Regions from separate parts of the Pseudomonas zhanjiangensis genome, predicted to be linked through region 1. Evidence: predicted binding sites of a transcription regulator. Region 1 holds the regulator's gene; the other holds the start of a gene.
What was found. The regulator FliA, encoded in region 1, starts transcription of late flagellar genes. The targets are predictions, from matches to a motif close to CTAAAGTTTNNNNNNNNNNNGCCGNTAA.

Region 1 (14,653 bases):
GGGCTGGGTGATCGGCGCCGCGCTGATCCTGGTGTTGCCGGCGATCACCGCGTTGCTGGTGGTCAACGTGGCATTCGGGGTGATGACCCGGGCGGCGCCGCAGCTGAACATCTTCTCCATCGGTTTTCCGCTGACCCTGGTGCTGGGCTTTGCGATCGTCTGGGTCGGTATGGCGGATATCCTCACGCAGTATCAGGTGCTGGCCAGCGAAGCCCTGATGCTGTTGCGCGAAATGGCGCGGGCAGGTTGAGGTAGGCGATGGCCGAGTCTGAGAGTGGTGCCGATAAAAGCGAGGAACCCACGGAGAAACGCCTGCGCGAATCCCGTGAAAAGGGCCAGATCGCCCGTTCCCGCGAACTCAATACCCTGGTAGTGATGCTGGCGGGGGCTGGCGGCCTGCTCGCCTCGGGCGGCAGCCTGGGCAATAGCCTGCTGGAGATCATGCGCGGCAGTTTCGAGCTGTCGCGCGAGGCGATCATGCACGAGGGCACCATGGCCATCTGGTTGATCGGCTCTGGCAAGCTCGCCCTGGAGGCGGTCATGCCGCTGTTCGTGGTCTTGCTGATCGCCTCCATCGTCGGCCCCATCGGCCTGGGCGGGTGGTTGTTCTCGGCCGAGGCAATGGCGCCCAAGTTCAGCCGGATGAACCCCCTGGCCGGCCTCAAGCGGATGTTCTCGGCCAAGGCGCTGGTCGAGTTGCTCAAGGCGCTGGCCAAGTTCGTGGTGATTCTGCTGGTGGCGCTGGCGGTGCTTTCGTTCGACCGCGACGACTTGCTGGCGATCGCCCACGAGCCGCTGGAGTCGGCCATTCTGCATGCCGCTCAGGTGGTCGGCTGGAGCACCCTGTGGATGGCCTGCGGGCTGATCCTGATTACCGCAGTGGATGTGCCATTCCAGCTCTGGGACAACAAGCAGAAGCTGATGATGACCAAGCAGGAGGTGCGCGACGAGTACAAGGACAGCGAGGGCAAGCCCGAGGTCAAGTCGCGTATCCGCCAGTTGCAGCGCGAGATGGCCGAGCGCCGGATGATGCAGGCCGTGCCCGAAGCCGATGTGGTGATCACCAACCCGACCCACTTTGCGGTGGCCTTGAAGTACGACCCGGCCAAGGGTAGCGCGCCGGTGCTGTTGGCCAAGGGTGGCGACTTTACCGCGCTGAAGATCCGCGAGATCGCCCAGGAGCACAGTGTCATGCTGCTCGAGTCGCCGGCATTGGCGCGGGCGGTGTTCTATTCCACCGACCTTGACCAGGAAATCCCTGCCGGGCTGTACCTGGCCGTGGCCCAGGTCCTGGCTTACGTCTATCAGATCCGTCAGTACCAGGCCGGCAAGGGCAAGCGCCCCGGGCCGTTGCCGGACCTGCCGATCCCGCCGGATCTGCGTCGCGACGAGTAGGGACAGGGCCACGACCAGGGATGGTTAGGCCGGCTTGCCCAGAGTTGGAATGCTTCTTGCGATACCCCCCGCCAAGGGCGCGCTGGCGTCAAAAGATTGAATGGCTTGGGGTAGGGACGTGGCAGTAGATCGCTCACAATTGATCGGTAATGTGCGCAGCAACCTGTCCGGGTTGCGCGATGGCAATCTGGGCATCCCCCTGTTGCTGCTGGTCATGCTCGGCATGGTCATGCTGCCGATACCGGCCTTTCTCCTCGACGTGCTGTTCACCTTCAGCATCGCCCTGTCGATCGTGGTGTTGCTGGTGGCGATCTATGCCCTGCGCCCGCTGGACTTCGCGGTGTTCCCGACCATCCTGCTGGCGGCGACCCTGTTGCGCCTGGCGCTCAACGTCGCCTCGACCCGGGTGGTGCTGCTGCATGGCCACGATGGCGGCGATGCCGCGGGCAAGGTGATCCAGGCCTTCGGCGAGGTGGTAATCGGCGGCAACTATGTGGTCGGTATCGTGGTGTTCGCCATCCTCATGATCATCAACTTCGTGGTGGTGACCAAGGGCGCCGGGCGGATCTCCGAGGTCAGCGCGCGCTTCACCCTGGATGCCATGCCGGGCAAGCAGATGGCCATCGATGCTGACCTCAACGCCGGCCTGATCGACCAGGCCGAGGCCAAGCGGCGCCGTTCCGAGGTGTCCCAGGAGGCCGACTTCTATGGCTCGATGGACGGTGCCAGCAAGTTCGTCCGTGGCGACGCCATCGCCGGCCTGCTGATCCTGTTCATCAACCTGATCGGCGGCATCGCCATCGGCGTGTTCCAGCACAGCCTGAGCGTCGTCGATGCCGGCAAGGTCTACACCCTGCTGACCATCGGTGACGGCCTGGTCGCGCAGATTCCCTCGCTGTTGCTGTCCACGGCCGCGGCGATCATGGTAACCCGGGTCTCCAGTTCCGAAGACATGGGCGCCCAGGTCAACCGCCAGATGTTCGCCTCGCCGCGTGCCCTGGCGGTCGCGGCGGCGATTATGATCGCCATGGGCCTGGTGCCCGGCATGCCGCACTTCTCCTTCATCAGCCTCGGCCTGGTGGCCGCCGGCGCCGCCTACTGGATCGCCAACAAGCAGCGCCAGGTCAAGGCCGAGGAGGTCAGGGAGGTCCAGCGCCAGCAGGAGCTGTTGCCGGCGCAGAAGGCCCAGGAGGTCAAGGAGCTCGGCTGGGATGACGTCACCCCGGTCGACATGGTCGGCCTGGAGGTGGGCTACCGGCTGATTCCGCTGGTCGACCGCAATCAGGGTGGGCAGCTGCTGGCACGGATCAAGGGGGTGCGCAAGAAGCTGTCCCAGGAAATGGGCTTCCTGATGCCCTCGGTGCATATCCGCGACAACCTCGACCTGCAGCCCAACGCCTACCGGCTGACCCTGATGGGGGTCAGCGTGGCTGAAGCCGAGGTCTTCCCTGACCGCGAGCTGGCGATCAACCCGGGTCAGGTGTTCGGCACCCTCAATGGCGTGGCCGCCAAGGATCCGGCGTTTGGCCTGGAGGCGGTGTGGATAGATCCGAGCCAGCGCGACCAGGCGCAATCGCTGGGCTATACGGTGGTCGATGCCAGTACCGTGGTTGCCACCCACCTCAATCAGGTGCTGCACAAGCACGCCCATGAGCTGCTCGGCCACGAGGAGGTCCAGCAGCTGATGCAGTTGCTGGCCAAGAGCTCGCCCAAGCTGGCCGAGGAATTGGTACCGGGGCTGGTGTCGCTGTCGACCCTGCTCAAGGTGCTGCAGGCGTTGCTGCAGGAGCAGGTGCCGGTACGCGACATTCGTACCATCGCCGAGGCCATGGCCAATGCCGCGGCCAAGAGTCAAGATCCCGCCGCGATGGTGGCGGCGGTGCGGGTCGCCTTGGCCCGCGCCATCGTGCAAAGCATCGTGGGACTAGAGCCGGAGCTGCCTGTGATCACCTTGGAGCCAAGGTTGGAACAGATATTGCTAAACAGTCTACAGAAGGCCGGTCAGGGCTCCGAGGATGGCATCCTCCTGGAGCCGGGCATGGCCGAGAAGCTGCAGCGTTCCCTGGTGGAAGCGGCGCAGCGCCAGGAAATGCTCGGCAAGCCGGTGATTCTGCTGGTGGCCGGTCCGGTCCGGGCGATGCTCTCGCGGTTCGCGCGGCTGGCGGTGCCGAGTATGCACGTGCTGGCTTACCAGGAAATTCCGGATAACAAGCAGGTCACCATCGTCGCGACGGTGGGGCAGAACTAACCGAGGTCACAGGCCATGCAGGTCAAACGCTTTTTCGCCGCCGATATGCGTCAAGCCATGAAGCTGGTTCGCGATGAGCTGGGCGCGGATGCCTCGATCATCGGCAATCGTCGGGTTGCCGGCGGTGTCGAGCTGACCGCGGCGCTGGACTACCAGATTCCTGCCGCACCTGCTCGCCAGGCAAACCCGGCGCTGGAGGCCGAGCTGCGCAAGACCCAGTCGCGGATCGCCTCGGCCCAGGCGGAGCTGGCCACCCGCGGCCAGGCCGATGCCGGCAAGGATCGCCAGCTTTTTGGCGGGATGCCCGAGGTGCCCGCCGATAAGCCGAGTGTCACCCCGCTGGCGGCGCCGGTACAGCCGGTCGTGGCCGGTGATCAGCGCGCACTGGAGGCCATGCGTTTCGAGCTGAACGGCCTGCGTGAACTGATCGAAGTGCAGTTGGGCTCGATCGCCTGGGGGCAGATGCAGGACCGCCGTCCCAAGCAGGCCAATCTGTGGCGTCGCCTGCAGCGCATGGGTCTGCCGGGCGAGCTGTCGCGGGTCCTGCTCGAGCGGGTGGCCAATGTCGCCGAACCGCGTCAGGCCTGGCGCATGCTCCTGGCCCATCTGGCCCACGCTATTCAGACGCCCAAGCAGGAACCGCTGGAAGAGGGCGGGGTGATCGCCCTGGTCGGCCCGGCTGGCATGGGCAAGACAACCACCCTGGCCAAGCTGGCGGCGCGCTACGTGCTCAAGTACGGCGCGCAGAACATCGCCCTGGTGAGCATGGACAGCTACCGCATCGGCGCCCAGGAACAACTGAAGACCCTGGGCCGCATCCTCAATGTCTCGGTCACTGCGGTCGATCCGGGCGAGTCGCTGACCCAGGCCCTGGCGCCGCTGGCACGCAAGCGGGTGGTGCTGATCGACACCGCCGGCCTGCCGGCCAGTGATCCGGCGCTGCGCATGCAGCTCGAGGCGCTGGCCAGTCGCGGCATCAAGGCTCGCAACTACCTGGTATTGGCCGCTACCAGCCAGAGCCAGGTGCTCAAGGCGGCGTATCATAGCTACAAGCGCTGTGGGCTCTCCGGCTGCATCCTCAGCAAGTTGGACGAGGCGACCAGCCTCGGCGAGGTTTTAGGTCTGGCTATTGGCCAGCGTCTGCCGGTAGCCTATCTCACCGATGGGCCGCGGATTCCCGACGACCTGCAGGTGCCGCGTAGCCACCAGTTGGTCAGTCGTGCGGTCGGTTTGCAGAGCGCCGAGGACCCGAGTGAAGAGGCCATGGTTGAGATGTTCGCCGGTCTCTATCAACATCCGGCGCGACGCGCCGGCTAATGGCTGCTGCGGCAGTGGTATTGCGACGTGGGGCAGTGCTTGGCAGGGCGAATATCGGCCCGGCGCAACCAGCCTCAGGGTTCCAGTCTAACGTCAGACAAGGTGTGTAGATAACATGGGTATGCATCCCGTACAGGTGATTGCGGTGACCGGCGGCAAGGGCGGCGTCGGCAAGACCAATGTCTCGGTGAATCTGGCGTTGGCGCTGGCCGACCTCGGGCGGCGGGTGATGTTGATGGATGCCGACCTCGGGCTGGCCAACATCGATGTGCTGCTGGGGCTGACGGCCAAGCGCACGCTGGCCGATGTTATCAGCGGCGAATGCGACCTGCGTGACGTGCTGCTGCAGGGGCCGGGCGGCGTGCGTATCGTGCCGGCCGCCTCGGGCACCCAGAGCATGGTCCAGCTGACGCCGATGCAGCACGCCGGCCTGATCCAGGCGTTCAGCGAGATCAGCGATAACCTCGATGTGCTGATCGTCGATACCGCGGCCGGCATCGGCGACTCGGTGGTCAGTTTCGTCCGTGCCGCCCAGGAAGTGCTGGTGGTGGTGTGCGACGAACCGACCTCGATCACCGATGCCTACGCGCTGATCAAGTTGCTCAATCGCGACTTCGGCATGAACCGCTTCCGCGTCCTGGCGAACATGGCCCATAGCCCGCAGGAAGGCCGCAATCTGTTTGCTAAGCTGACCAAGGTGACCGACCGTTTCCTCGACGTGGCGCTGCAGTACGTAGGCGCGGTGCCTTATGACGAGTCGGTGCGCAAGGCCGTGCAGAAGCAGCGTGCGGTCTATGAGGCGTTTCCCCGGTCCAAGTGCGCCCTGGCATTCAAGGCGATCGCGCAGAAGGTCGACGCCTGGCCGTTACCGGCCAACCCCCGTGGCCACCTGGAATTCTTCGTCGAGCGTCTGGTTCATCAGCCAGCCGCGGACGCCGCCGTATGACAGCAGCCCCTGGACTCCGTATGTACAGCAAGGCGCAGGCACAAGACTCCCAATACCAGCTGATCGAGCGCTATGCGCCCCTGGTCAAGCGTATCGCCTATCACCTGCTGGGGCGCTTGCCGGCCAGCGTGCAGGTCGATGACCTGATTCAATCCGGGATGATCGGCCTGCTCGAAGCCGCGAAGAAGTATGACGTGAGCAAGGGGGCAAGCTTCGAAACCTTTGCCGGTATTCGCATTCGCGGTTCGATGCTCGATGAGGTGCGTAAAGGTGACTGGGCGCCGCGTTCGGTGCATCGAAACAGCCGCATGGTCAGTGACGCCATTCGGGTAATTGAGTCCAGAACCGGGCGTGACGCTAAAGATCACGAGGTTGCGGCCGAACTCCAATTGAGTCTGGAGGATTACTACGGCATTCTTGGCGACACTTTGGGCAGCCGCCTGTTCAGCTTCGACGACCTGTTGCAGGACGGCGAGCATGGTGGCCTGCATGAAGACGCCAGCTCCACGCATTCAGAACCCTCGCGAGACCTGGAAGACGAACGCTTCCAAGGCGCGCTGGCCGACGCCATCGCCAACTTGCCCGAGCGTGAGCGCCTGGTGTTATCGCTGTATTACGATGAAGAGCTGAATCTCAAGGAAATTGGCGAAGTCCTGGGTGTGAGTGAGTCGCGTGTCAGCCAGTTGCATAGTCAGTGCGCGGCGCGTCTGCGGGCGCGGCTGAGCGAGTGGCGCGCGCGCTAGACAGTTGGATTAGCAGGCCGGTTTCACGATTAAGGGCGTACCCAGGAACTGGGTGCGTTTGGGACTGTACGGAGGTCGACTTGGACAAAAATATGAAAATCCTCATCGTTGATGATTTTTCAACGATGCGACGGATCATCAAGAATCTCTTGCGTGACTTGGGTTTCACCAATACCGCAGAAGCCGACGATGGTGTCACCGCGTTGCCGATGCTGCAGAGTGGCAGCTTCGACTTTCTGGTGACCGACTGGAACATGCCCGGTATGACCGGTATCGACCTGTTGCGTGCCGTACGTGCCGATGAGCGCCTCAAGCATCTACCGGTATTGATGGTCACTGCCGAAGCCAAGCGGGATCAGATCATCGAGGCCGCTCAGGCCGGGGTGAATGGTTATGTAGTCAAACCGTTCACAGCCCAGGTGCTGAAAGAAAAGATCGAGAAGATCTTTGAGCGGGTCAACGGCTGATGTCTGCCGCGAGGGCGCTATGGAACACGATGATTCGCAAAGGGACGACCTTGAGTCGACCCTGAAACTCAATGCTCGCCAACTGGTCGACAGCCTGGAAAACGGCAAGTTCGGTGAAGCGGTCCAACTGATCAACGATCTCAATAAATTGCGCGACCGTGGCCTGTACCACGAAGTCGGCAAATTGACGCGGGAGTTGCACAACGCCATCGTCAACTTCCAGCTCGACCCGCGGGTACCCCACGCCAAGGAAGTGTCGCAGATCGCCGATGCGACCGAGCGTCTGAACTACGTGGTGACGATGACCGAGAATGCGGCCAATCGCACCATGGACCTGGTCGAAGAGAGTGCCCCGCTGGTCAACGACCTGGCCAGCGAGGCGCAGAGCCTGAGCGCCGAGTGGGCGCGTTTCATGCGTCGCGAGATAGGCGCAGATGGCTTTCGCGAGCTGGCCAAGCGGATCGAATTGTTCCTCGCCCGGAGCGAGCGCGACAGCGCCAAGCTGTCCGGCCATCTCAACGATATTCTGCTCGCCCAGGATTACCAGGACCTGACCGGCCAGGTGATCAAACGGGTCACGCAACTGGTCACCGAGGTGGAGAGCAATCTGCTCAAGCTGGTGCTGATGGCCAGCCAGGTGGACCGTTTCGCCGGCATCGAGCACGATCACGAACAATTGCGCGCCGAACAAAAACAACAAAAAGAACCTTCCCACGGTGAAGGTCCGCAGATTCATGCCGATAAGCGTGATGACGTCGCATCCAGTCAGGATGATGTCGACGATCTGCTATCCAGCCTAGGATTTTAGGAGCACGTCTATGAGCTTCGGCGCCGATGAAGAGATCCTCCAGGATTTCCTGGTAGAGGCCGGCGAAATTCTTGAGCAATTGTCCGAGCAGTTGGTTGAGCTTGAAAGCCGGCCGGACGATATGAACCTGCTCAATGCGATTTTCCGTGGTTTTCACACCGTCAAGGGCGGGGCGGGATTTCTTCAGCTCAATGAGTTGGTGGAGTGCTGTCATATTGCCGAGAACGTCTTCGACATCCTGCGCAAGGGTGAGCGGCGCGTCGACTCGGAGTTGATGGACGTGGTGCTCGAGGCGCTCGATGCGGTCAATGGCATGTTCGGCGAGGTGCGTGAGCGCGTCGAGCCGACGGCGGCCACTCCCGAGCTGCTGGCGGCCCTGGCGCGTCTGGCCGAGCCCGCCGGGCAGGCAACCGAGGCGGCGCCGACTGTCGCCGCGGTCGAGGTCCAGGCGCCGGCGTCCGGCGACATCACCGACAGTGAGTTCGAGCAGTTGCTCGACGCGCTCGACGCACCGGTGGCGACCGTGGCCGATGCCGCGGGCGCCAGCGACGACATTACCGACGATGAATTCGAGTCGCTGCTCGATCAGCTGCATGGCAAGGGCCAGGCGCCCAAGGTGGTCAGCGCCCAGGTCGAGCTGAGCGCTGCCGCGCCCGCCGCTGGCGATGAAATCACCGACGACGAATTCGAGGCCTTGCTCGATCAGCTGCATGGCAAGGGGCAGTTCAGCCCGCCTGTCGAGGTTTCCGCACCGGTGCCTGCGCCCGCCCAGCAAGCCGCCGCGGCGAGCGCTGCTGGCGACGAGATCAGCGACGACGAATTCGAGGCGTTGCTCGACCAGCTGCATGGCAAGGGCAAGTTCAGCGAGCCTGCAGCGCCGGCCAACGCCGTCGCGGCGGCCACGCCGGTAGCCAAGCCTGCGGCCGCGCCTGCTCCGGCGAAAGCCGCCGCCACGCCGGCCGCCAAGGCCGAGCCGGCCAAGGCATCGCCCGCCGCGGAGAAAACTCCGCCGGCCAGCGAAGCGGAGACCACGGTGCGGGTCGACACCGCGCGCCTGGACGAGATCATGAACATGGTCGGCGAGCTGGTGCTGGTGCGTAACCGCTTGGTGCGCCTGGGCTCGAACAGTGGCGACGAGGCCATGGCCAAGGCCGTGTCCAACCTCGATGTGGTCACCGCCGACCTGCAGACGGCCGTGATGAAGACCCGCATGCAGCCGATCAAGAAGGTCTTCGGGCGTTTCCCGCGGCTGGTTCGCGACCTGGCGCGCAACCTGAAGAAAGAGATCAACCTGGAGCTGGTGGGCGAGGAGACCGATCTCGACAAGAACCTGGTCGAGGCGCTGGCCGATCCCCTGGTGCACCTGGTGCGCAACGCCGTCGACCATGGCATCGAAACCCCCGAGGAGCGCGAGGCCAGCGGCAAGTCGCGTGGCGGCAAGGTGGTGCTGTCGGCCGAGCAGGAGGGCGACCACATCCTGCTGTCGATCTCCGACGACGGCAAGGGCATGGACGCCGATGTATTGCGCGCCAAGGCGGTGGAGAAGGGCCTGCTGGACAAGGACGCGGCCGACCGCCTGAACGAGTTCGAGTGCTACAACCTGATCTTCGCGCCCGGCTTCTCGACCAAGACCGAGATCTCCGACGTGTCCGGCCGCGGAGTTGGCATGGATGTGGTGAAGACCAAGATTTCCCAGCTCAATGGCACGGTCAACGTGTTTTCGGTTAAGGGCCAGGGCTCGAAGATCGTGATCAAGGTGCCGCTGACCCTGGCGATCATGCCGACCCTGATGGTGATGCTGGCCAACCAGGCGTTCGCCTTCCCGCTGGTCAACGTCAACGAGATCTTCCACCTCGACCTGTCGCGCACCAACGTGGTCGACGGGCAGGAGGTGGTGATAGTGCGCGACAAGGCCCTGCCGCTGTTCTATCTCAAGCGCTGGCTGATCAGCAGCGCCGTTCATGAAGAGCAGGGCGAGGGGCATGTGGTGATTCTGACTGTGGGCAACCAGCGCATCGGCTTCGTCGTCGATCAGTTGGTCGGCCAGGAAGAGGTGGTTATCAAGCCGCTGGGCAAGATGCTGCAGGGCACGCCGGGAATGTCTGGCGCCACCATCACCGGCGATGGGCGTATCGCCCTGATTCTCGATGTGCCGAGCATGCTCAAGCGCTACGCGCGGCGCATCTGATTGTTTGCGGTGCCGGCTGCGGCCGGGCCGTTTGGGAGTGTGTATGGTTGTTAAGGTGTTGGTCGTGGACGACTCCGGCTTTTTCCGCCGGCGCGTGTCGGAAATTCTGTCTGCCGACTCGAATATCCAGGTGGTCGGCACCGCGACCAATGGGCGCGAGGCAATCGATCAGGCGCTGGCGCTGAAGCCGGATGTGATCACCATGGACTACGAGATGCCGATGATGGATGGCATCACGGCCGTGCGTAACATCATGCAGCGTTGCCCGACCCCGGTGTTGATGTTCTCGTCGCTGACCCACGAGGGCGCGCGCGTGACTCTCGATGCCCTCGACGCGGGGGCAGTCGACTTCCTGCCGAAGAATTTCGAGGACATCTCGCGCAATCCGGAGAAGGTCAAGCAGCTGTTGTGCGAGAAGGTGCACAGCATCGCCCGCAGCAACAGGCGCGGTCTGGGCTCGCTGGCGGCCGCCGCACCTGTGGCGAGCGCCAGCCCGCCGGGAAAGCCGGCGGCGGTCCCTAGCCTCGCTCGCCCGAGTGCCAGCGTGTCCGCGCCGGCGCCGAGTTCTGCGCCGGCTGGTGGCGCCGCGGTCAAGCGCAAAGCCTACCGGCTGGTGGCCATCGGCACCTCGACCGGCGGCCCGGTGGCGCTGCAGCGCGTGCTGACCCAGCTGCCCGCCAACTTTCCCGCGCCTATCGTGTTGATCCAGCATATGCCTGCCGCCTTTACCAAGGCCTTCGCCGAGCGTCTGGACAAGTTGTGCCGGATCAGCGTCAAGGAGGCCGAGGACGGCGACCTGCTACGCCCGGGGCTGGCGCTGCTGGCGCCGGGCGGCAAGCAGATGATGGTCGACGGCCGTGGTGCGATCCGCATCCTGCCGGGCGATGAGCGCCTCAATTACAAGCCCTGTGTCGACATCACCTTCGGTTCGGCGGCCAAGTCCTATCGCGACAAGGTGCTGGCTGTGGTGCTGACCGGCATGGGCGCCGATGGACGCGAAGGCGCTCGCCTGCTCAAGGAGGGGGGTAGCCAGGTGTGGGCCCAGGATGAGGCCAGTTGCGTGATCTACGGCATGCCCATGGCCGTGGTCAAGGCCAATCTGGTGGACGCGGTGTACAGCCTCGACGAGATAGGTCGGCACCTGGCCGAGGCCTGCGTGTAATGCGTCCTGCAGGGAGTGGGTCTGCATGGATGTACTGAGCCTAATCGGGGTCATCCTGGCATTCGTCGCCATTCTGGGTGGCAACTACCTGGAGGGCGGGCATATCTCGGCCCTGCTCAATGGGCCGGCCGCGCTGATCGTGGTGGGCGGTACCCTGGGGGCCGCCTTCCTGCAGGCTCCGGTCACTGTGTTCAAGCGTGCCCTGGTGATCCTGCGCTGGATTCTGCTGCCGCCGCGCGTCGACCTGGTGGGTGGTATCAACCATGTGGTCGGCTGGAGCCTGACCGCACGCAAGGAGGGCCTGCTCGGCCTGGAGGCGGTGGCGGATGCGGAGACCGATCCCTTCGCGCGCAAGGGGCTGCAGCTACTGGTCGACGGTGCCGAGCCCGAGGCCATTCGCAGCATTCTCGAGGTCGACCTCTACACCCAGGAAGGCCGTGACATTCAGGCCGCCAAGGTATTCGAGAGCATGGGCGGCTATGCGCCGACCATCGGCATCATCGGTGCGGTGATGGGCTTGATCCATGTGATGGGCAACCTCGCCGACCCGAGCAAGCTCGGCAGCGGCATCGCCGTGGCCTTCGTCGCCACCATCTACGGTGTGGGCTTTGCCAACCTGCTGTTGCTGCCGATGGGCAACAAGCTCAAGGCGATTGCGGTGCGCCAGTCGCGCTACCGCGAGATGCTCCTCGAGGGCATCCTGTCCATCGCCGAGGGCGAGAACCCGCGATCCATCGAAATGAAGCTGCAAGGCTTCATGGACTGACCAGGGGCGGTGAGCAATGGCACGGCGGCGTAACCATGAAGAGCATGAGAACCATGAGCGCTGGCTGGTTTCCTATGCGGATTTCATCACCTTGCTGTTCGCTTTTTTCGTGGTAATGTACTCGATTTCCTCGATCAACGAGGGCAAGTACAAGATTCTCTCGGATACCCTGACCGGCGTGTTCAATCAGCCGGATCGCTCGATCAAGCCGATTCCCGTCGGCGAAGAGCGGCCGCGGACCAGCGAGCCGGACCGTTCGATGGTCGATGAGCAGAGTCTGCAGACGAGTGCCGACTCCTTGCAGAGCATCGCCAATACCGTGCGTGAGGCGTTCGGCGACCTGATCGAGGCGGATCAGCTCAAGGTCCGCGGCAATGAGCTGTGGATCGAAATCGAGCTCAGTTCCAGCCTGCTGTTTTCCAGTGGCGACGCCCTGCCAAACAATGCCGCCTTCGACCTGATCGAGAAAATCGCCAAGATCCTGGCGCCCTATGACAACCCGGTCCATGTAGAGGGCTTTACCGACAACCAGCCCATTCAGACGGCGCAGTTTCCGACCAACTGGGAGCTGTCCACCGCGCGGGCGGCGAGCATCGTGCGTATGCTGGCCATGGACGGCGTCAATCCCGGACGCATGGCCTCGGTGGGCTATGGTGAGTTCCAGCCGGTGGCGGACAACGCCACCGCCGAGGGGCGGGCGCGCAACCGAAGAGTGGTGCTGGTGGTCTCGCGTAACCTCGATGTGCGCCGCAGTGTCAGCGGCGTCGGCAGCGCCAAAGCCACGCCCGACAGCGCCCTGCGGCGCGCTGGCACGCAACCTGCAGCGGCGCCTGCTGCACAGGCCCCGCAAGCGGGTGCCGTCAATCTCCCGTCGCCGGCCCTCTAGGGCGGCGCCTGTTCTCGGTAGGACCTGTGTCGTGCCGGGAGGATGAAGAACATGAGAGTCTGGGCAGTAGCCAATCAAAAAGGTGGAGTCGGCAAGACCACCACCACCATCTCCCTGGCCGGCCTGCTGGCCGATGCCGGCAAGCGAGTGGTAGTGGTCGACCTCGATCCCCACGGATCGATGACCAGCTATTTCGGCCATGACCCGGATGCGCTGGAGCACAGTTCGTTCGACTTGTTTCTGCATCAGGGCGGGGTACCCCAGGGGCTGCCCGGGCAGTTGTTGCTGCCGACCAGTCACGAGCGCATCAGCCTGCTGCCCTCGAGTACCGCGCTGGCGACGCTTGAGCGGCAGTCCCCGGGGCAGAGCGGCTTGGGCCTGGTGATCGCCAAGAGCCTGGCGCAGTTGTGGCAAGACTTCGACTATGCCCTGATCGACAGCCCGCCGTTGCTGGGCGTGCTCATGGTCAATGCCCTGGCGGCCAGCCAGCAGCTGGTGATCCCGGTGCAGACCGAGTTTCTCGCGGTCAAGGGCCTGGAGCGCATGGTCAGTACCCTGGCGATGATCAATCGCTCACGCAAGCAGGCGTTGCCCTACACCATAGTGCCGACGCTGTTCGATCGGCGCACCCAGGCTTCGCTGAGCACCCTGCGGCTGTTGCGCAATGCTTATCCAGAGCAACTCTGGCCGGCTTATATCCCAATCGATACGCGCCTGCGCGATGCCAGTCGGGCGGGCGTGACACCCTCGCAGTTCGATGCCGGCAGCCGTGGGGTGATCGCCTACCGGGCCCTGCTCAAGCACCTGATTTCACTGCAGCCGGCGGCTCAGGTGGCCTGAGGTGAGCCATCTGTTTGCGTCTAGCTGCTCAAGTCTGTCGCCGCTGCGGCCGATAGGCTATACAGATTCTTTTTTTGGGTTGTGTCTATGAGTCGTCCCGCCGCCATCGCCAGTCGTCCCCAGTTGGCCCTGCAGTCTTATCTGGACGGTCTGCTGCAGGAGGCTGCCGTCGAACTGGCCGAGACGGTCAGCGCGGATGAGTTCGAGGCCGCGGTGCGTGAAGAGCAGGCCCGCGACTCGGGGCGGCTGCTGCCTGCCGTCCAGGTTGTGCCGCTGGCGGTACCGAGCGTCGAGTCGCCGCGGCCGGCCGTGGTGGTCGCGCCGGTAGCCGAGGAGCCGCTCGTCGAGACGGTTGCGCTGGTCGAACCGGTCGCCGCCGAATCCCGGCCCGCTTTGCAGCTGGATGGCCGGCCGGAGTGGGCCCAGGAATCCTTCGAGTGCCTGCTGTTCGATGTCGCCGGCCTGACCCTGGCGGTGCCGCTGGTTTGCCTGGGCTCGATCTACCCGCTGGCCGGGCAGGAGTTGACCCCTTTGTTTGGCCAGCCGGACTGGTTTCTCGGCATACTGCCGAGCCAGGCCGGCAACCTCAAAGTTCTGGATACCGCGCGCTGGGTCATGCCCGATCGCTATCGCGACGACTTTCGCGAGGGCCTGCAGTATGTGATCTCCGTGCAGGGCTATGAGTGGGGGCTGGCGGTGCATCAGGTCAGCCGTTCGATTCGCCTGCAGCCGGACGAAATCAAGTGGCGAAGCCAGCGTGCCCAGCGGCCTTGGTTGGCCGGTACGGTGATCGAGCACATGTGCGCGCTGGTCGATGTGGCGGCGCTGGCCGAGCTGATTGCCAGTGGCGCGGCCAAACGCATGGTCAATGGTCAGCTGCGCTGAAT
Region 2 (16,718 bases), on a different contig from region 1:
CAAGCTGAAGAAACTGGTGCGCGACGAGATCATTCAGGACGCCGAGACCTATGGCGACGCACGCCGCTCGCCGATCGTCGCCCGCGCCGAGGCCCGCGCTCTGTCGGAAACCGAGTTGATGCCGACCGAGCCGGTCACCGTGGTGATCTCGGAGAAGGGCTGGGTGCGCTGCGCCAAGGGCCATGACATCGATGCCACCGGGCTCTCCTACAAGGCTGGCGACGGCTTCAAGGCCGCGGCGCCGGGGCGCTCGAACCAGTACGCGGTGTTTATCGACTCGACCGGACGCAGCTATTCGCTGGCCGCCCACTCGCTGCCCTCGGCGCGGGGCCAGGGCGAACCGCTGACCGGGCGCCTGGCGCCGCCGCCGGGGGCCAGCTTCGAATGCGTGCTGCTGCCGGAGGACAATGCCCTGTATGTGATCGCCTCCGATGCCGGCTACGGCTTCGTGGTCAAGGGCGAGGACCTGCAGGCCAAGAACAAGGCCGGCAAGGCCCTGCTCAGTCTGCCGGTCGGGGCCCGGGTGATGCCGCCCAAGCCGCTGGGCAATCGCGAGGAAGACTGGCTGGCGGCGGTCACTAGCGAGGGTCGCCTATTATTGTTCAAGGTGGCCGACCTTCCGCAGCTGGGCAAGGGCAAGGGCAACAAGATCATCGGCATTCCCGGCGAGCGGGTGGCCAGCCGCGAGGAGTACCTGAGCGATCTGGCCGTGCTGCCGGCCGGCAGTACCCTGGTGTTGCAGGCCGGCAAGCGCACCCTGTCGCTCAAGGCCGATGACCTGGAGCACTACAAGGGCGAGCGCGGCCGCCGCGGCAACAAGCTGCCGCGCGGATTCCAGCGGGTCGATGGGCTGCTGGTGGAGAGCCTGAGCTAACCGGGGAGAGCGGATGACTGAGGGCGTGCAGGCAGCGGGGTTGCAGTGGGCGCCTGAAGACGGTCAGGCGGCGCGTCTGCAAATAGAGGGCGCCTGGCTGCTGGAGGTCGCCAAGCCAGACCTTGAGGCCGTCTGGCATGGCCGCCGGCAGCGAGGGCGGCAGGTGGCGGTCGAGGTGGCGGTGAGCGCCTGGGACAGCAGCCTGCTGGCCCTGCTGCGGCGTCTGCAGCGCCTGGCCAAGGCGCAGCAGGTAGAACTGCAGTGGCAGGGCCTGCCCGACGGTGTTGAACGCCTGCTGCAGATGGCGGCCACGCCCTCCACGCAACCCCAGGGACGGCCGCGCCCACGTTTCGGCCCGGTGTCCCGGCTGGGCCTTCTGGTGCTGGTGGGGCTGGCCAGTCTCGGCCGCGCCTGCCGCTTCCTCGGCGAGGTGGTGCAGGCCCTAGGGCGCCAGCTGCGTGGGCGCGGGCGCATGCGTGGCAGTGACTTCTGGCTGGCGCTGCAGCACTGCGGGCCGGGTGCGCTGCCGATAGTCGCGCTGATTGCCACCCTGGTCGGCCTGATCCTGGCATTCGTCGGCGCGGCGCAGCTGGAGGCCTTCGGCGCCCAGCTGTACATCGCCAACATGGTCGCCATCGGCATGACCCGCGAGATGGGCGCGCTGATGACCGCGGTGATCATGGCTGGCCGCACCGGTGCGGCCTATGCCGCGGAACTCGGCAGCATGCAGGCCAACGAGGAGATCGATGCGCTGAAGACCTTCGGCTTCCCGCCCCTGGAGTTCCTCGTTCTGCCGCGCCTGCTCGCACTGCTGGTGGCCATGCCGCTGCTGTGCGCCTTCGCCGATGCCCTGGGTATCCTCGGCGGCTTCGTCATCGGTGCCGGGCTGTTCGACATCTCCGCGACCCAATACCTCAACCAGAGCCTGGCGCTGCTCAGCCTCGCCGACTTCCTGCTGGGCATCTTTAAGAGCCTGGTGTTCGCCGTGCTGATCGGCCTGATCGGCTGTCACTATGGCCTGGCCAGCGGGCGCGATGCCCAGGCGGTGGGCCAGGCGACCACCCGCGCGGTGGTCAGTATCGTCGTCGCCCTGGTGGTCAGCGATGCCCTGATCACCCTGATCTGCACCCGCCTGGGGATCTGAGATGAGCGAGCCGGTGTTGCGCATCGAGCGGCTCAGCGCCGGCTATGGCAGCCTGGTGGTGCAGCGCGAGCTGGAGTTCTCGGTGCGCCATGGCGAGGTGTTCGTGGTGATGGGCGGCAGCGGTTGCGGCAAGAGCACCCTGCTGCGCCACCTGATTGGCCTGCAGGCACCACTGGCCGGACGGGTGTCGTTCAAGGGCGAGGACTTCTGGGCGTGCAGCGAGGAGCGGCGCACCCAACTGCAGCAGCAGTTCGGCGTGCTCTACCAGAATGGCGCGCTCTGGGGGGCGATGACCCTGCGCGAGAATATCTGCCTGCCTCTGGCGGCCTACCGGCAACGGCTGCAGGCGGTCGAGCGCACCGAGCTGGCGGCGCTCAAGCTGGCCCTGGTCGGCCTGGCCGGCTGCGACGAGTTGTATCCGGCGCAGCTGTCGGGCGGCATGCGCAAGCGTGCGGCGCTGGCCAGGGCGCTGGCCCTGGACCCGCAGGTGCTGTTTCTCGACGAGCCCTCGGCCGGTCTCGACCCGCTCAGCTCCATGGCCCTCGACGAATTGATCCTGCAGTTGCGCGACAGCCTGGGCGCCAGCATCGTGCTGGTTACCCACGAGCTACCGAGCATCTTCAGGGTGGCCGATACCTGCCTGTTTCTCGACAGTCAGAGCCATACCCAGCTGGCCCTGGGCAGCCCACAGGAACTGCTGGCCCACGGCCCGGCTCAGGTTCGGCGCTTTCTGCGCCGGGACCCGGCCCTGCCAGCAGCGGAGGTACCATGAGCGAAGCACGCAAACCCTTGTTCATCGGCGCCTTCCTGTTGACCGGCCTGGCGCTGCTGGCTCTGGGCATCCTGATGCTCGCGCGCGACAGCTGGTTCAGCCAGCCGAGCGAGTATGTGGTCTACTTCACCGGTAGCCTCGATGGCCTGGATGTCGGCGCCGATGTGACCTATCGCGGGGTCAAGGTCGGTACCGTGCAGGAGATTCGCCTGTCCTACGACCCCCAGCTCAACGACGTGGTGATGCCGGTGGTGCTGCGCATCAGCGATCCGGGGCGAGAGCGCGAGGCGGGGCGCGGACTGGACCAGTTCATCGGTCAGCTGGTCGAGCGCGGTCTGCGCGCCCAGTTGCAGACCCCCAGCCTGTTGACCGGCAAGGCGATCGTCGCCCTGGACATGTTTCCCGAGCAGCCAGGCTATGTGCGCACGCCCCATGAGCTCGAGCTGCCGACCATCCCCAGCGTGCCGTCGCGGATCGATCAGATCGCCGACGTGCTGCGCGAGCTGGCCGGCAGCCTGCGTCAGTTGCCGCTGCAGGATCTGGCCGAGTCGGCCCAGCGGACCCTGCAGGCGGTGGAGAAGCTGAGCAGCTCGAGCGATCTGCAGCAGAGCCTGAGCAGCATGAGCCAGCTGCTGGCCAAGCTCGATCGCCTCAGCGGCCGCCTGGAGCAGCAGCTGCCGCCGATCATGGATAACGTCCAGCAGGGCAGCAGCGACCTGCGGGCGGCGGTCGAAGACATTCGCCGGGCTGCACAAGGCACGGCGCAGGCCGTGGAGCAGGTCAACGCACTGGTGGCTGACAGTCGCCACAGTCTTGGGCCAGAATCCGCGCTACAGTACGAGGCGTTGCGTGCATTGCAGGAGCTGAGCCTGGCCGGCAAGGCCGTTCAGCGCCTGGCCGAAGGGCTCGATCAGCAACCCCAGTCGCTTATTTTTGGTAAATCAAGGTGATGTTTCGATGAAACCGATGCGCTTCTCGCCGCCATTGTTACTGCTGTTCGCGGCGCTGACCCTGCATGGTTGTGCGCTGCTGCCCTCGGCGCAGTTCTACCAGTTGGAGCAGGGCCAGGCCGCCCTGCCCGAAGGCGACAAGGGGCCGGCATTGCTGCTCGGTCCGTTGAAGCTGGCCGATTACCTGCAGCGCGAGCAGCTGGTGCAACGCGAGGCCGATGACAGCCTGACCCTCAGCCAGCGCACGCGCTGGGCCGGCAGCCTGCAGGACGACATCGGTCAGTTGCTCCTGCGCCAGTTGGCGGGGCAGCTGGATACCAGTCGCATCGCCCTCTACCCGGACCGCATCGGTTTCGACAGCCAGGTGCAGGTGGTCCTGAATATCAGCCGCCTGGATTCCGGCGCGTTGCAGCCGGCCGTGCTGGAGGCGCAGTGGCGACTGCTCGACGCCGCCGGGGTGCAGCGCGGCAGCCGGGTGCTGCGCCTGCAGACCGCCCACGGCGGTTCGGTCGCCGATCAGGTGCATGCCCAGAGCGTGCTGTTGCGCCAGCTGGCGGATGAGCTGGCCCTGGCGATCAAGGCCATGCCGGTGGCCGAGCGGGCGCCGGCGCGCAAGAGCGCACCCGCCGCGCCCGCCAAGCCGCCGGCGCGCAGCCAGCGCTTGCCGGTGCTCGAGCCGAACCCGCAGCTGGATGTGTTCCGCTTCTGAGTGAGCGCGCCGCGCTTAGTGCGGGCGCTGTTCGTGCATGCTCGCCAGCTGGCGTTCCAGCAGCGACGGATAGGGGTCCAGCAGGCGTTCGACGCAGCAGGCGCCTTCCGGGCTGGCGATGGCGCGGATCCGGGCGCGCTGGCGCACGCGCGGATCGTCGCCGACCTGGCGCTCGAGCAGCAGCAGGTTGCGACTGTGCTGGGACAGGGCCAGGGCATCCTGGGCGCTGTCGCTGAGCAGCAGCTCGCCCTGGCTCAGGTCGAACAGCTCGTCGCCCTGGGTCAGGCCCAGTTGCAGTTGCAGGGTGATGCCGCTGTCGGCCACCTCGACCTGCAGGGCATGCCCCAGGGCGCGCATCAGCTCGCCGCAGCAGATGGCGTGGGCCAGGTAGTCTTCGCCGCTGTCCTGCTGGTGGAACAGCATCAGGCTGCTGCCGTCGTTGAGGGTGTGCAGTTCGCCCCGGTAGAGGGCTGCAGCCTGGTTCAAGCAGTCGCGGTAGCGTTGCAGCAGATCGAGCAGGCGCGCGCGGGGCAGACGGCGCAATTGTTCCTGGGCGCCCAGCTGGATCGCCAGCACGGCACTGTGCTGGGGCTCGCGCAGATGCAGGGTGGGCGGGGCGAGTGACTCGTCGAGTTCGTCGTCCGCCGCCGCTGCCTGCTGTGCTGCGCTGCCGAAGGCGGCCGGTTGCGGGGCTGGCTCGTCGTATTCTGCTTGCGCCTCGTCGAACGGCGGATCGCTCAGGTCCTGCTCGCGGAAGCCGGGCTCGTCGTCGAGCTCTTCAAGGTAGTCTTCGTCGTCCTCATCGGCAGGCTGCGGATAGTCGTCCTCGGCCGTGATCGCCGGCTTCTCCGGCACTAGGCGCGCTTGCAGTTGACGGGCCAGGTCGCCGATCTCGTCCTGGCGTGTCGAGCCGGGGGCCGGGTCGTCCGGGTCGCGCAGCCAGATGCGCAGTTGCAGCAGTGGCGTGGCGATGTGCCGGCCCAGGCGCATGCTCAGGGACAGGGCCAGCGCCAGCAGGATCAGGCTGAGGATGCCCATGCTCTGCAGGCTGATGGTCATTGGCTGCTGGAACTGGCGCATGTCCAGGCTGATGCGCAGCTGGCCGGCGATCACCTCCTGAAAGGTGATGGGCGTCGAATACAGCCCCTCGGTATCGCCGAGCATGCTGGTGCTCGGTCGAGAGCCAGCCTCGGCGAGGATGCGGTTGTCCACGCTGTAGATCGCCGCATGGGCCACCAGCGGGTTCTTCACCAGGTTGCTCAGCAGCACATTGAGGCTGAGGATATCGTTGGATACCAGCAGTTCGGTGGCCGAGGCCGCCGTCTGGGTGATCAGGCTGGTACCGAGGGCATCGGCCTGCTGCTGCATGGCCTGCTTGAACTGCATGCCGATCACCCAGGCGTAGATCACCAGGGCCAGCGCCACCAGCAGGAGGCTGTGGCTGGCGATGCGCAGGGCCAGGGGAACCCGCCGTTGGCGCAGGGCCTGAAACAGCAACAGGAAGAAGTTATCGGGTTTGACGGGGGCGGGCCGGTTCACAGAGCTCGGCTCTTGTCGACTGGAGATGCCGCGCAGTATAGCGAGGGCACTGCACAGGGCAAAGCGTCGCGCGTGCCCGTATGGCGGGGAAAATGGGTAGAATGTGCGGCTTTCGGCGACCCATTGGGCGGGCCGCTCATCACTACTCGAACCCCGGAGGGTACGCCTTGCGCGAAATCGTCCTGATCAATATCACCGGCGAAGACCGTCCCGGCCTGACCGCCGCGATAACCGGCGTGCTGGCTCAAGAGGGGGTGAATATCCTCGACATCGGCCAGGCGGTGATCCACGACACCCTGTCCTTCGGCATCCTGGTGGAAATCCCGCACACCGAGCGCGCCTCCTCGGTGCTCAAGGATGTGCTGTTCACCGCCTACAAGCTCGACCAGCAGGTGCGCTTCACCCCTGTGGCCGAAGCCGATTACCAGCAGTGGGTGGCGGGGCAGGGCAAGCCACGGCATATCGTCACCCTGCTGACCCGCAAGGTCACCGCCGAGCAGCTGCAGCGGGTCAGCGCCATCACCGCCAAATACCAGCTGAACATCGATCATATCGACCGCCTGTCCGGGCGCATGCCGCTGGACATGCCGGCCGAGCAGGGCAAGGGCTGCATCGAGTTCTCCGTGCGCGGCGAGCCGGCCGACCCGGTGGCGCTGCGGGCCGAGTTCCTCAGCGTGGCCCAGGAGCTCAACGTCGACATCGCCTTCCAGCGCGACTCGCTGTTCCGGCGCAATCGGCGCCTGGCGGTATTCGACATGGACTCGACGCTGATCGAGGCCGAGGTGATCGACGAGCTGGCCAAAGCCGCCGGCGTGGGCGAGCAGGTCTCGGCCATCACCGAGCGGGCGATGCGTGGCGAGCTGGACTTCGCCGCCAGCTTCAGGGAACGCCTGGCCCTGCTCAAGGGCCTGCCGGAAACCGTGCTGGCGGACATCGGCGCCTCGCTGCGCCTGACCGAGGGTGCCGAAACCCTGTTCGGCGAATTGCGTCGCCTGGGCTACAAGACGGCGATCCTGTCTGGCGGTTTCAGTTACTTCGCCAACCAGCTGCAAGCCAAGCTGGGCATCGATTATGTGTTCGCCAATGAGCTGCAGATCGTCGATGGCCGGGTCACGGGGGTCGCGGTCGAGCCGATCGTCGACGCCCAGCGCAAGGCCGACCTGCTTCGCGAACTGGCGTTGCGTGAAGGGCTGCAACTGGAGCAGACCATTGCCGTCGGCGACGGTGCCAACGATCTGCCGATGCTGGGGCTGGCCGGGCTGGGGGTGGCCTTTCGGGCCAAGCCACTGGTCAAGCAATCGGCCAAACAGGCGATTTCCACCCTGGGCCTGGATGGCATTCTCTACCTGTTGGGCTTTCGCGACCGCGACGGCCTGGCGTAACCGTCCAGCCATGAAAAAGCCGCCTTCGGGCGGCTTTTTCGTTTCTGCCGCGGCCTATTCGTCGCCGGCGGAGAAATCGTAGTCCATCGACTGGCTGGGACCCTGCAGGTAGTGGCCCTGGATGTAGTTGACCCCTGCCTGCCAGAGAATGGCCAGCACACTGGCACTCTCGATGAACGGCACTATGGTCAGCTTGGCCTGGGCATGCAGGCTGGCCAGCAGGGCCTTGAGCGCCTCCTGGTTGTCCGCCGAGGACAGCTCCTGGGAGAAGGAGCCGTCGAGTTTGACGAAGTCGATATTCAGGTGCTTGAGGGTGTTGAAAGGGTTGATCGCACAGCCGAACTGGCTCAGCGCCACCTGGCAGTGCAGCTCCTTGAGGCCATGGGTCAGGGCCTTGGCCTGCTTCAGGTAGGCGATGGCGTCCGGCTCGCTGAACTGGAACGCCAGGGCGTCCGAGGGCAGGCGCGCGGCCTTCAGGGCCACGCTGAGCCAGGGCAGCAGGGTCTGGTCCTGCAGGCTGGCGCTCGACAGGTGAACGAACAGGCGGGTGTTGTGGCCCTTGTTGCGATGGTCGGCAAGCAGCTTGATCGAGTTGAGGATCACCCAGCGGTCGATCTTCTCGCCGAGGCCGGCCTCCTTGGCCGCATTGAGGAAGTCCGGCGGAGGCACTTCCTCGCCCTGTGGGCTGAGCAGGCGCAGCAGCACCTCGTAGTGCTCATGGCTGTCGCCGCGCAGGCTGATGATGGGTTGGAACAGCAGGCGGAAACTGTTGTTTTCCAGGGCCTGCTGGACCATGGCGACTATGTTGCCGCGGTTGGCGGCGGCGGCCAGTTCATCGGCTGGATCGAACAGCTTCAGCGCGTTGCCCTCGGCCAGTTCGTCGGCGCAGCGTTGCGCGCGGTTGACCACTTCCTGGGCCTTGACGGTCTTCTCGTTGAGGCCGGCGACGCCGATCGACAGGGTGGTCTGGGCCGTGCGGCCACTGACGTCGAACAGGTGGCCCTCGACTTTCTTCAACAGGCTGGCGAGTTCGGCCTCGCACTGCTCGGGGGTCTTACCCGCCTGCAGCACGGTGAAGACATCGTCACCGAAGCGGGCCAGCTTGGCCTCGTCGGCAAAGTGGCCACGCAGCAGGTTGGCCAGATCGGTGAGCAGCAGATCGATGCCGGCCAGGCCGACTTCCGCCAGCAGGCTGGGGTAGCGGTCGAGGCGGATGTAGGCCAGGCTGGCGGGCTGGCCGGCCTTGACGGCGCGCTCGGCGGCCGCGTCCATCAGTTCGAGGAAGTGGTTGCGGTTGAACAGGCCGGTGACCAGATCCTGGCTGCTGATCTCGCGCAGCTTCTCTTCCAGTTCGGCATTGCCACTCTCCGCCCGGATCACCACCTGGATGCAGGGCTCGCTGTCGTAGGTGGCTGGCGAGAAGCTCATCCGTGCCTGGAACGTCTTGCCACTGGCCTTGACCCCGGCACAGGCTATCTCGGCGTTGCCCTCGAGGTGCTGGTGGTTCTTCAGAAAGTCCTTGAAGCTGGCCTGATCGGCTGCCGCGATCAGGTCGATCATCGGCATGCCCTCCAGCTCGTCGGCATCCTCGTAGCCGAACAGCTCGAGGTAGGCGCGGTTGGCATAGATATGCATGCCGTCGTGGACATAGGTGATGGCGTCGACCGAGCTGTCGAGCAGCAGTTGACAGCGTTTTTCCGCCTCGCGCAGGGCCACTTCGGCGGTGCGTCGGGCGCGGCGTTCTTCCAGGTTGGCCAGCTCGCGCTTGGCCACCAGCACCAGGCGTTCGTCCTCGCCCTGTGGCAGCGCATCCTGAGCGCCCAGGGCCAGGGCCTCGGTGATGCCGTCGGAGTCGTTATCGGCGAGCAGCTGGATCACCGGGATGTCTTTGGCCTGCCGTCGAATCGCCGCTATGGCTTCGCTGGGGGCCAGGTGTTCGCTGCTGGGCGCGGCAATCAACAGGTCCCAGCCTTGCTGCAGGGCGTCGGCCAGGTCTTCGCTGGACGTCAGCCGGTGCACGCGGGTGGCGCGGCCGGCATTACGGAAAAGACTGACGAGGCGCTCGGCCTCGTTCTGTGAGTCTTCGAGGATCAGTAGCCGTATGGTTTTTTTTTCAATGGCCATGGCAGGGATCAAGTCGGCGCCAAACGGGCGCGAAAAGGCGACAAAAGGTAGTGAGCCGGCAATCTACAGCGACTTCCAAAGTGAGTCAAAGTCTTCCTCCCCGCCTGGCTTGCGGCTTTGCGAGGCTGTGACGGGCTTCCCTTGCTCGCTGGGCGCCTGCTCGACGCTGCGGTACTCGAACTGGTTGAAGCTGCCGGTGCTGCTCTGACGGCGGCTGAGTACCGCCCGGCTTTCGTTGCCGTTGAGGTTGATCATCACCTTGTTGCCTTCCTGAAACGGCAGGCGCGGGGTGATCAGGGTGGCAGGCTGGGAGATGGCGCTGATTTCCGGCAACAGCAGGGTACGCAGGTACTGGCTGTGCTGCTCGGTTTTGCGCAGCAACTGCAGGCCGCAGGGTTGGGCGTGGGGGGCGATCAGTTCGATGCCCATCTGGGTGCCACCGCCGCGCACCTGGCGGATCCAGCGCACCACGGCGACGCTCCAACCCTGGTCGGGGGTGTCCTGCACGCCAAGCAGTTCGCCGGCCTGTAGCTGGTTGGGCACCTCCTTGGGCCAGGACAGGCAGTAGCCGCCGGGGCTGTGGTTGATGATCGGCAGCTTGAAGGTGGGGTGCTCTTCCTGGCTGGCGGCTGACGGTTGGCCTTCGTTCGGTTGGCTGGCGCCGTATTCGATCTCTTCCATGGGCAGCCCATTGGCCCAGCCGTTGTTCTTCTGTACATCGAATGCCTTGGCCCAGACATCGGCTGCACCGCTGCCGGCCTGGTAGACCGCGCTGGTGGTTTGCGCCGGGCGCATGAGGATCTCGTTGAACGGGCGTTTGCCGCTCAGGAAAAAGTGCAGCGCGCTCATGCCGATGCACAGGGTCAGCGTGCCCTGGCCCTGGGTGCGCTGAAAGGTGCGCTCGGAGATGTCGCCCCAGGCGGCTGCCAGGTGCTGCAACATGTCCAGGCTGAAGCCCTCGGGAACCGTCAGGTCCGACTGAACCTTGCTGTCCTCGGCGGCCTGCAGGTGTTGCGTGATGGCCTCGACCAATGCCCTGGGGTCGACGCCCAGGGCATTGGCCAGTTCGCTGCGCTGGAACAGTGAACTGTAGCGGGGCGGCCCGTCGACCTGAGGGGCGACGGCAAACAGGCACGAGGAGGCATTGCCCGTCTGCAGCTTGACCCGCGAGCTCCAGGGTTCGAGGACCTCGGCGAGGCGCGCGATTGCATTCTGGCGCATCTGGTTGGTCCGGGCGCAGCCGAGCAGCAGGGCGACCAGGTAGCTCTGCTCGGTGCTCGAGCCTTGGGTATGGCGGGCCAGGGGGTCGCTGAGCGGCAGCTTGTGCAGGCCCCGTTCATGGGCGATCTGATACAGCTGATGCAGCTCCAGCCACAGCCCCTCGGGTACTGGGCAATACAGCTGGCTGGCGCGTATCAGCGGGGCGCACAGGCTGTGGGTGGCGCGCTGCAGGGCGACCAGCAGCAACTGGTTGCGCTCGCGCTGCGGCTGGCTGGCTATGTTGGCGACTATCAGCTTGTAGCCGATGGCCAGGTGATTCTGCAGGGCCTGGCACAGGTTGGCGACCTTGCGCGGTCGCTCATCGAGGACGATGGCTTGATTGAGGAAGTGGCGCTCCAGGTGCCTGCAGACGAAGTACACCTCCGGGCGCAGCAGCTCCAGCATCTGCAGGCGGTTTTCCGCGGGGGTCACCAGCTGATTGAGTTCGACCAGTGCCTGGTAGAGCTGGCGTGCGGTCTCGCCAATATTGGCTTTGGGCAACCCGGCGATCCAGCGCTTGAGGTCGCGCGGATTGGCAGGGCAGAACTTCAGGCTTTGCTGGTTCGGCGTGGGAACGCGGAGTAACAGGTGCGGGCTGTGTTTATCCATCTAGTTCGGAGGCTCCGACACCAACAGGCAGGGCGGGTGCTTCTGGGAATATGTTGCAGACTCTAGCAGCATCTACGCGGCGCCGCAGCCATCGCCAGGCCCGGGCGGGCCGTACTGTGACCCTGTGTCGCTTTCGCGCGCGAGCCTGGCAGCGGCGCTGGTTCATCACCCGCGCCCCTGCGGCTGCCGTCGGCTCAGCTGCTCAGGCCGTTGCCCAGGCATTGGCCCATGCGCACCGAGCCGTTTGCCGCAAGCCCCTCGGCCCACTGCACCTGGTTCGGGCCGAACAGCACGATCGCGGTCGAGCCCAGCTTGAAGCGTCCCATCTCGGCGCCGGTGTCCAGGGTGATGGGCGCGCGTGCCGCCTCATCGTAGCGGAAGGTCTTCAGGACGCGTTTGGGTGGGGTGACCAACCCGGCCCAGACGGTTTCGATCGAGGCGACGATCATGGCGCCCACCAGCACCACGGCCATCGGCCCGCGCTCGGTGTCGAACAGGCAGACCGCGCGCTCGTTGCGGGCAAACAGCTCGGGAACGTTTTCGGCGGTGGTCTGGTTGACCGAGAACAGTCGCCCCGGCACGTAGACCATTTCCCTGAGCGTGCCGGCCAGGGGCATGTGCACGCGATGATAGTCCTTGGGCGACAGGTAGATGGTGGCGAACTCGCCGCCCATGAACGGCGCGGCGCGCTCACTGTCGCCGCCAAGCAGTTCGACCACGCTGAAACTGTGGCCCTTGGCCTGGAATACCCGGCCATGCTCGATGGTTCCCAGCTGGCTGACCGTGCCGTCGGCCGGGCAGAGGATCGCGCCGGGCGTCGAGTCCAGCGGCCGCGCGCCGTCCTTCAGGGCGCGGGTGAAGAATGCATTGAAGTGCTCGAAGGCGCTGGGGGTCTCGACCTGGGCTTCGCTCATGTCGACGCCATAGCGCTTGATGAACCAGCTGATCAGGCGGTTCTTGAAGGCGTCGATACGGCATTCGGCGGCGAAGCCGATCAGGCGCGACAGCAGGTGATGGGGCAGAAGGTACTGGCTGAGGATAAACAGACGTTGTTTCATCGGGTTTCCTTAAGGGATGGATCAGCGCTCGACCGGCGTGTCGGGGAGGTTGCCCCATTCACCCCAGGAGCCGGCATAGGCCTTGACTCGCGGGTAGCCGAGGGCCTTGGCCGCCAGGTAGGTGAAGCCCGAGCGGTGGTGCGTCTGGCAGTGGGTGATGACTTCCTTGTCCGGGGTGATGCCCAGGGCGGCCAGCTGCGTGGCCAGGTCCTGGCGAATGCGCAGGGCCCGCGATTGATCCATGCCGGCGGTCCACTCGAAATTGATCGCCCCGGGGATGTGTCCGGCCCTGGCCGCGAAGGCTTTCTCGCCGCAGTACTCGGCGGGCGAGCGGGCATCCCAGATGGCCAGGTCGGCGGCGCCGAGCCGGCCCTGCAGGTAGTGGCGAGTGGCCGTCGGGGCATCGTCCAGGGTCAGGCTCAGGCTGGCGCTTGCCGGAGCCGGCGATTCGCTGCTCAGTGGTCGCTGCTCGGCCAGCCAGGCCTGCAAGCCGCCATTGAGGTAGTGATAGCGATGATGGCCGATCACATCCAGCAGCCAGATGAAGCGCCCGGCCCAGCCGCCGCCTTCATCGTCGTAGACCACGTAGACGGCATCGGGACGATGCCCCAGTTCGGCGAACAGCCGTTCCAGTTCGTGGCGCTCCGGCAGCAGGCCCGGGGCTGGCGGCTGGCCCAGCTGGGTGCGCTTGGGGTCGACGAAGCGGGCGCCGGGTATGTGTCCGGCGGCATAGCGCGGCGCGCTGGTCAGGTCGACCAGGATCAGCTCGGGGGCCGTCAGGCGACTGGCCAGGTCCGCCGGTTCGATCACCAGCGGCAGGTCGGCGAAGGCTGTCATGCGAGGCCTCGTGGGTGGAAGAAAAAGGGCGATTGTAGCGGAAAGCCTAGCGCTCGCGTTTGCCGAAGCTGGTCAGGGCGCGCTCGATGCATTGCGCGGTCTTGGTGAAGGCGCGCAGGGCGGTATCGTCGATGGCGCTGCCGGCCTGGTCGGCGACCAGAATCATCACGACCCGGCCCTGGTTGGCCAGCGAGCGGAGCAGCAGGTGCTCGCTGGGGAACAGCGCCTTCAGCGAGCCGGGCAGCAGCGCGGAGAACTGCGCGATGTTGGCCGGCGTCAGGCGCAGCTGCGCAGGCGCCTGGAGCAGGCGGCGAAGTACCTGGCTGTGCTGCGGATCGAGCTTCAGACTGCCCGCCGCGGCTGGCAGGCCCAGTTGCTGCTGGGCCTGCAGGCGGCTGTGGCTGCGGTCGGCGAGCAACAGCAGCACGCGTTGCAGGCCGGCGGCCTGCAGGGCCAGGCTGGCGCATCCGGTCAATTGGGCGACATTGTTGAACGCGCTGGGCTGGGCGAGCAGGCGCGCGCAGTGCTCGCGCCAGGCATCCGCTGCGGGCGCGGGGGGCTTGGCTGGGGGCGGCATGGCGCGCAGGCGCCGGGCGCTCCAGGGCCAGAGTAGCGCCTGCGCAGGGTGCCAGAGGTCGCCGCTGGCGTGCTGGCGGGCGCTCTGCACGGCGTGCTGGTGGACCTGCTGCTGCACCTCGTCAAGTGACAGGTGCAGGTACAGGCCGGTCAGGCGCTGCCAGCGCAGGCTGTGGGATTCGCTCCAGGCGACATGGGCAGAGAGTGCCAGGCCGTTGGCCAGCAGGATGCTGTTGGCGGGTCGGGTCAGCCAGCGGCGCAACGCGCTGTCGGCGTCGAGCAGTTGCTGTTGATGCAGGGGGTGCTGGTTGTCGCGGGCGATATGCAGGGCCTTGACCAGTTGCCGGCGGTCTTCGCAGAGCAGGCGGTAGCCCTGGATTATCCAGTCGGGCAGACGCCAGCGTTCGGCCAGGGCCAGGCAGAGCTCGAGCAGGGGCACGCCGAGCAGCTGTTGCTCGACCCTGGCGGCCGGCTCGCCCCGGGTCAGTACGCGTTGCTCCCAGGCGTCGAACAGCTCGGGCTGCGCCGCCAGCAGCGTCCAGACCGGCGCGAGGAACAGCAGGCTGCCCCAGTGGATCTCCTGCCAGAGTCGCGCCAGGCGCCCGGCGAACAGGCCATTGGCCTGCTGCGTGGCGTGCTGACTGATCAGCTGCAGCTGCCGCAGCGGCAGGGGGATGTCCTCGGCGGCGCAGGCCGGCTGGCGTTTCAGCAGCTCGGCGGTGCGCTGCAAGCCCAGGCGCCCCAGCGCGCTCTCCAGGCTCTCCGCCGGTTCGCTGAAGCTGCCGGCATGCCGATTGGCTTCGCGCAGTACGCTCAGCGCCAGGGCCGGGCTGCCTTGCATCAGGTCGGCAATTTCGCGCAGCGAACGGCGGCTGTCGTTCAGCGCGCGGCTCACGCTCTGGTGGCTGGCGAGCGGTATCGGCAGCGCTTGTTTGTCCAGCCGCTCGAGCCAATTGTCGAGGGTACGCGGTAGGGAAGGGGACGGCGATCTGTGCATTTAGCCACGCTGGCTTTTAGCCTTAACTGGCTATAGTCTCGCGCATTACTTCCGATACATAGAAGGGTTGATTTGCAAAAACCCTCTACTACAGGCCTCGCAAGTTTCTTTTTATGGCAAAAATCATCGGCATCATCGTCGTGTTCGCCAGCGTGTTCGGCGGATTCATCCTCTCGGGCGGGCATTTCATGGCGCTCGTCCATCCTTTCGAAGTCATGATCATCGGCGGCGCGGCGCTGGGCGCCTTTCTCCAGGCCAACCCCGGCAGCATGTTCATGCAGGTATTCAAGAAGTCGCTGAAGATGTTCAGCTCGCGCTTCAGTCACGCCTACTACCTGGACGTGCTCAAGCTGATCTACGAGATCCTCAACAAGAGCCGGCGCGAGGGCATGATGGCGATCGAGGCCGATATCGAGGAGCCGGCGGCCAGCCCGATATTCAGCAAGTACCCGGGCATTCTCAAGGACGAGCGGATGACCGCCTTCATCTGCGACTACCTGCGCATCATGTCCTCGGGCAACATGGCCCCCCATGAGCTGGAAGGATTGTTCGACATGGAGATCGCCAGCCTCAAGGAGGAACTGGAGCATCCGGCCCACGCCGTGGCCAAGGTCGCCGATGGCATGCCGGCCATGGGTATCGTCGCGGCGGTGCTGGGGATCGTGATCACCATGTCGGTTCTCGCCGAAGCCGATAACGCCGAGATCGGCGAAAAGGTCGGGACCGCGCTGGTCGGCACCTTCCTCGGGATCCTCGCCTCCTATGGCTTCTTCGGGCCGCTGTCCGGTGCCCTGGAGCACGACGCCAAGGAGGAGGTGAACGTCTACGAGGCGATCAAGGCCGGTCTGGTGTCTTCGGCCTCCGGAATGCCGCCGTCGCTGGCGGTGGAGTTCGCGCGCAAGACGCTGTACCCCGCCCACCGGCCGAGCTTCAGCGAACTTGAGCAGGCCATGCGTGGCTAAGCGCTATGGAAAATAACCAGCCGATTATCGTCAAGCGGGTCAAGAAGACGGCGGGCGGCCACCATGGTGGCGCCTGGAAAATCGCCTTCGCCGACTTCGCCACGGCCATGATGGCCTTCTTCCTGGTGATGTGGCTGATGTCGGTGGCCACGCCCGAGCAGAAGAAGCTGATCTCCGGGTACTTCAAGGACCCCATCGGTTTCTCCGAAAGCGCCAGCCCCTTCGTGATCGACCTGGGCGGCTCGCCGACGCCGGCACCGGACCGCACCCTCAACCAGCCGGTCGACGACCAGACCGAGGGCGAGCAGCGCGAGATCGAGCCAGGCCAGGTTGCCCCCGATCAGGCCGAAGGTATTGCCGAAGAGGTCGAGCGCGAACGCCTCGAGCTGCTGTTGCAGGAGCTGCAGAACAAGGTCGAGGAAAACCCGCAGCTGCAGCGTTTCAAGGACCAGATCCTCTTCGAGATCACCCAGGACGGCCTGCGCATCCAGATCATGGATGCCGAGAACCGGCCGATGTTTGCCAGCGGCAGCGCGCGTCTGCAGCCGTATTTCGAGGACATCCTGCTGGCCCTGGCCGACACCATCAAGGCGGTGCCGAACAAGATCAGCATCAGTGGCCATACCGATGCCAAACCCTTTGCCGGTGACGGCGAATACGGCAACTGGGAACTCTCCGCCAACCGGGCCAATGCGGCTCGCCGCGCCCTGATCGCCGGCGGCTACGATGAGGCGCAGGTCGCGCGGGTGGTCGGCTACGCGTCCTCGGCCCTGTTCGATCGTGACGATCCGCTCAATCCGGTCAACCGGCGCATCGACATCGTGGTACTGACCAAGAAGGCCCAGCGGGCCATCGAGGGCGAGCAGGATGGCAGCGGCGATTCGTCGCCCGCGGCGCCGCCTGATCAGGCCGCCCCCACCGCATC

Region 2: the regulator FliA is predicted to act here: its motif matches at 14,862-14,889, upstream of motA (flagellar motor stator protein MotA).

The regions. Positions count from the first base shown of each region.
Region 1 covers NZ_JBFTEG010000010.1:29,290-43,942, reverse strand. The annotation lists gene fliR (flagellar biosynthetic protein FliR) at 1-250, shown strand, start outside; gene flhB (flagellar biosynthesis protein FlhB) at 259-1,395, shown strand; gene flhA (flagellar biosynthesis protein FlhA) at 1,496-3,643, shown strand; gene flhF (flagellar biosynthesis GTPase FlhF) at 3,659-4,960, shown strand; gene fleN (flagellar synthesis regulator FleN) at 5,076-5,906, shown strand; gene fliA (RNA polymerase sigma factor FliA) at 5,903-6,649, shown strand; gene AB5S05_RS13340 (chemotaxis response regulator CheY) at 6,742-7,116, shown strand; gene AB5S05_RS13335 (protein phosphatase CheZ) at 7,136-7,924, shown strand; gene AB5S05_RS13330 (chemotaxis protein CheA) at 7,935-10,112, shown strand; gene AB5S05_RS13325 (protein-glutamate methylesterase/protein-glutamine glutaminase) at 10,156-11,274, shown strand; gene AB5S05_RS13320 (flagellar motor protein) at 11,300-12,040, shown strand; gene motD (flagellar motor protein MotD) at 12,057-12,926, shown strand; gene AB5S05_RS13310 (ParA family protein) at 12,978-13,766, shown strand; gene AB5S05_RS13305 (CheW domain-containing protein) at 13,854-14,651, shown strand.
Region 2 covers NZ_JBFTEG010000003.1:113,251-129,968, forward strand. The annotation lists gene parC (DNA topoisomerase IV subunit A) at 1-874, shown strand, start outside; gene AB5S05_RS05320 (MlaE family ABC transporter permease) at 888-2,018, shown strand; gene AB5S05_RS05325 (ABC transporter ATP-binding protein) at 2,020-2,790, shown strand; gene AB5S05_RS05330 (MlaD family protein) at 2,787-3,740, shown strand; gene AB5S05_RS05335 (PqiC family protein) at 3,748-4,449, shown strand; gene AB5S05_RS05340 (AhpA/YtjB family protein) at 4,465-5,988, opposite strand; gene serB (phosphoserine phosphatase SerB) at 6,156-7,370, shown strand; gene AB5S05_RS05350 (EAL domain-containing response regulator) at 7,425-9,494, opposite strand; gene AB5S05_RS05355 (cyclic-di-GMP receptor FimW-related protein) at 9,558-11,363, opposite strand; gene asd (archaetidylserine decarboxylase) at 11,558-12,421, opposite strand; gene AB5S05_RS05365 (rhodanese-like domain-containing protein) at 12,443-13,258, opposite strand; gene AB5S05_RS05370 (HDOD domain-containing protein) at 13,305-14,831, opposite strand; gene motA (flagellar motor stator protein MotA) at 14,945-15,793, shown strand; gene motB (flagellar motor protein MotB) at 15,799-16,718, shown strand, end outside.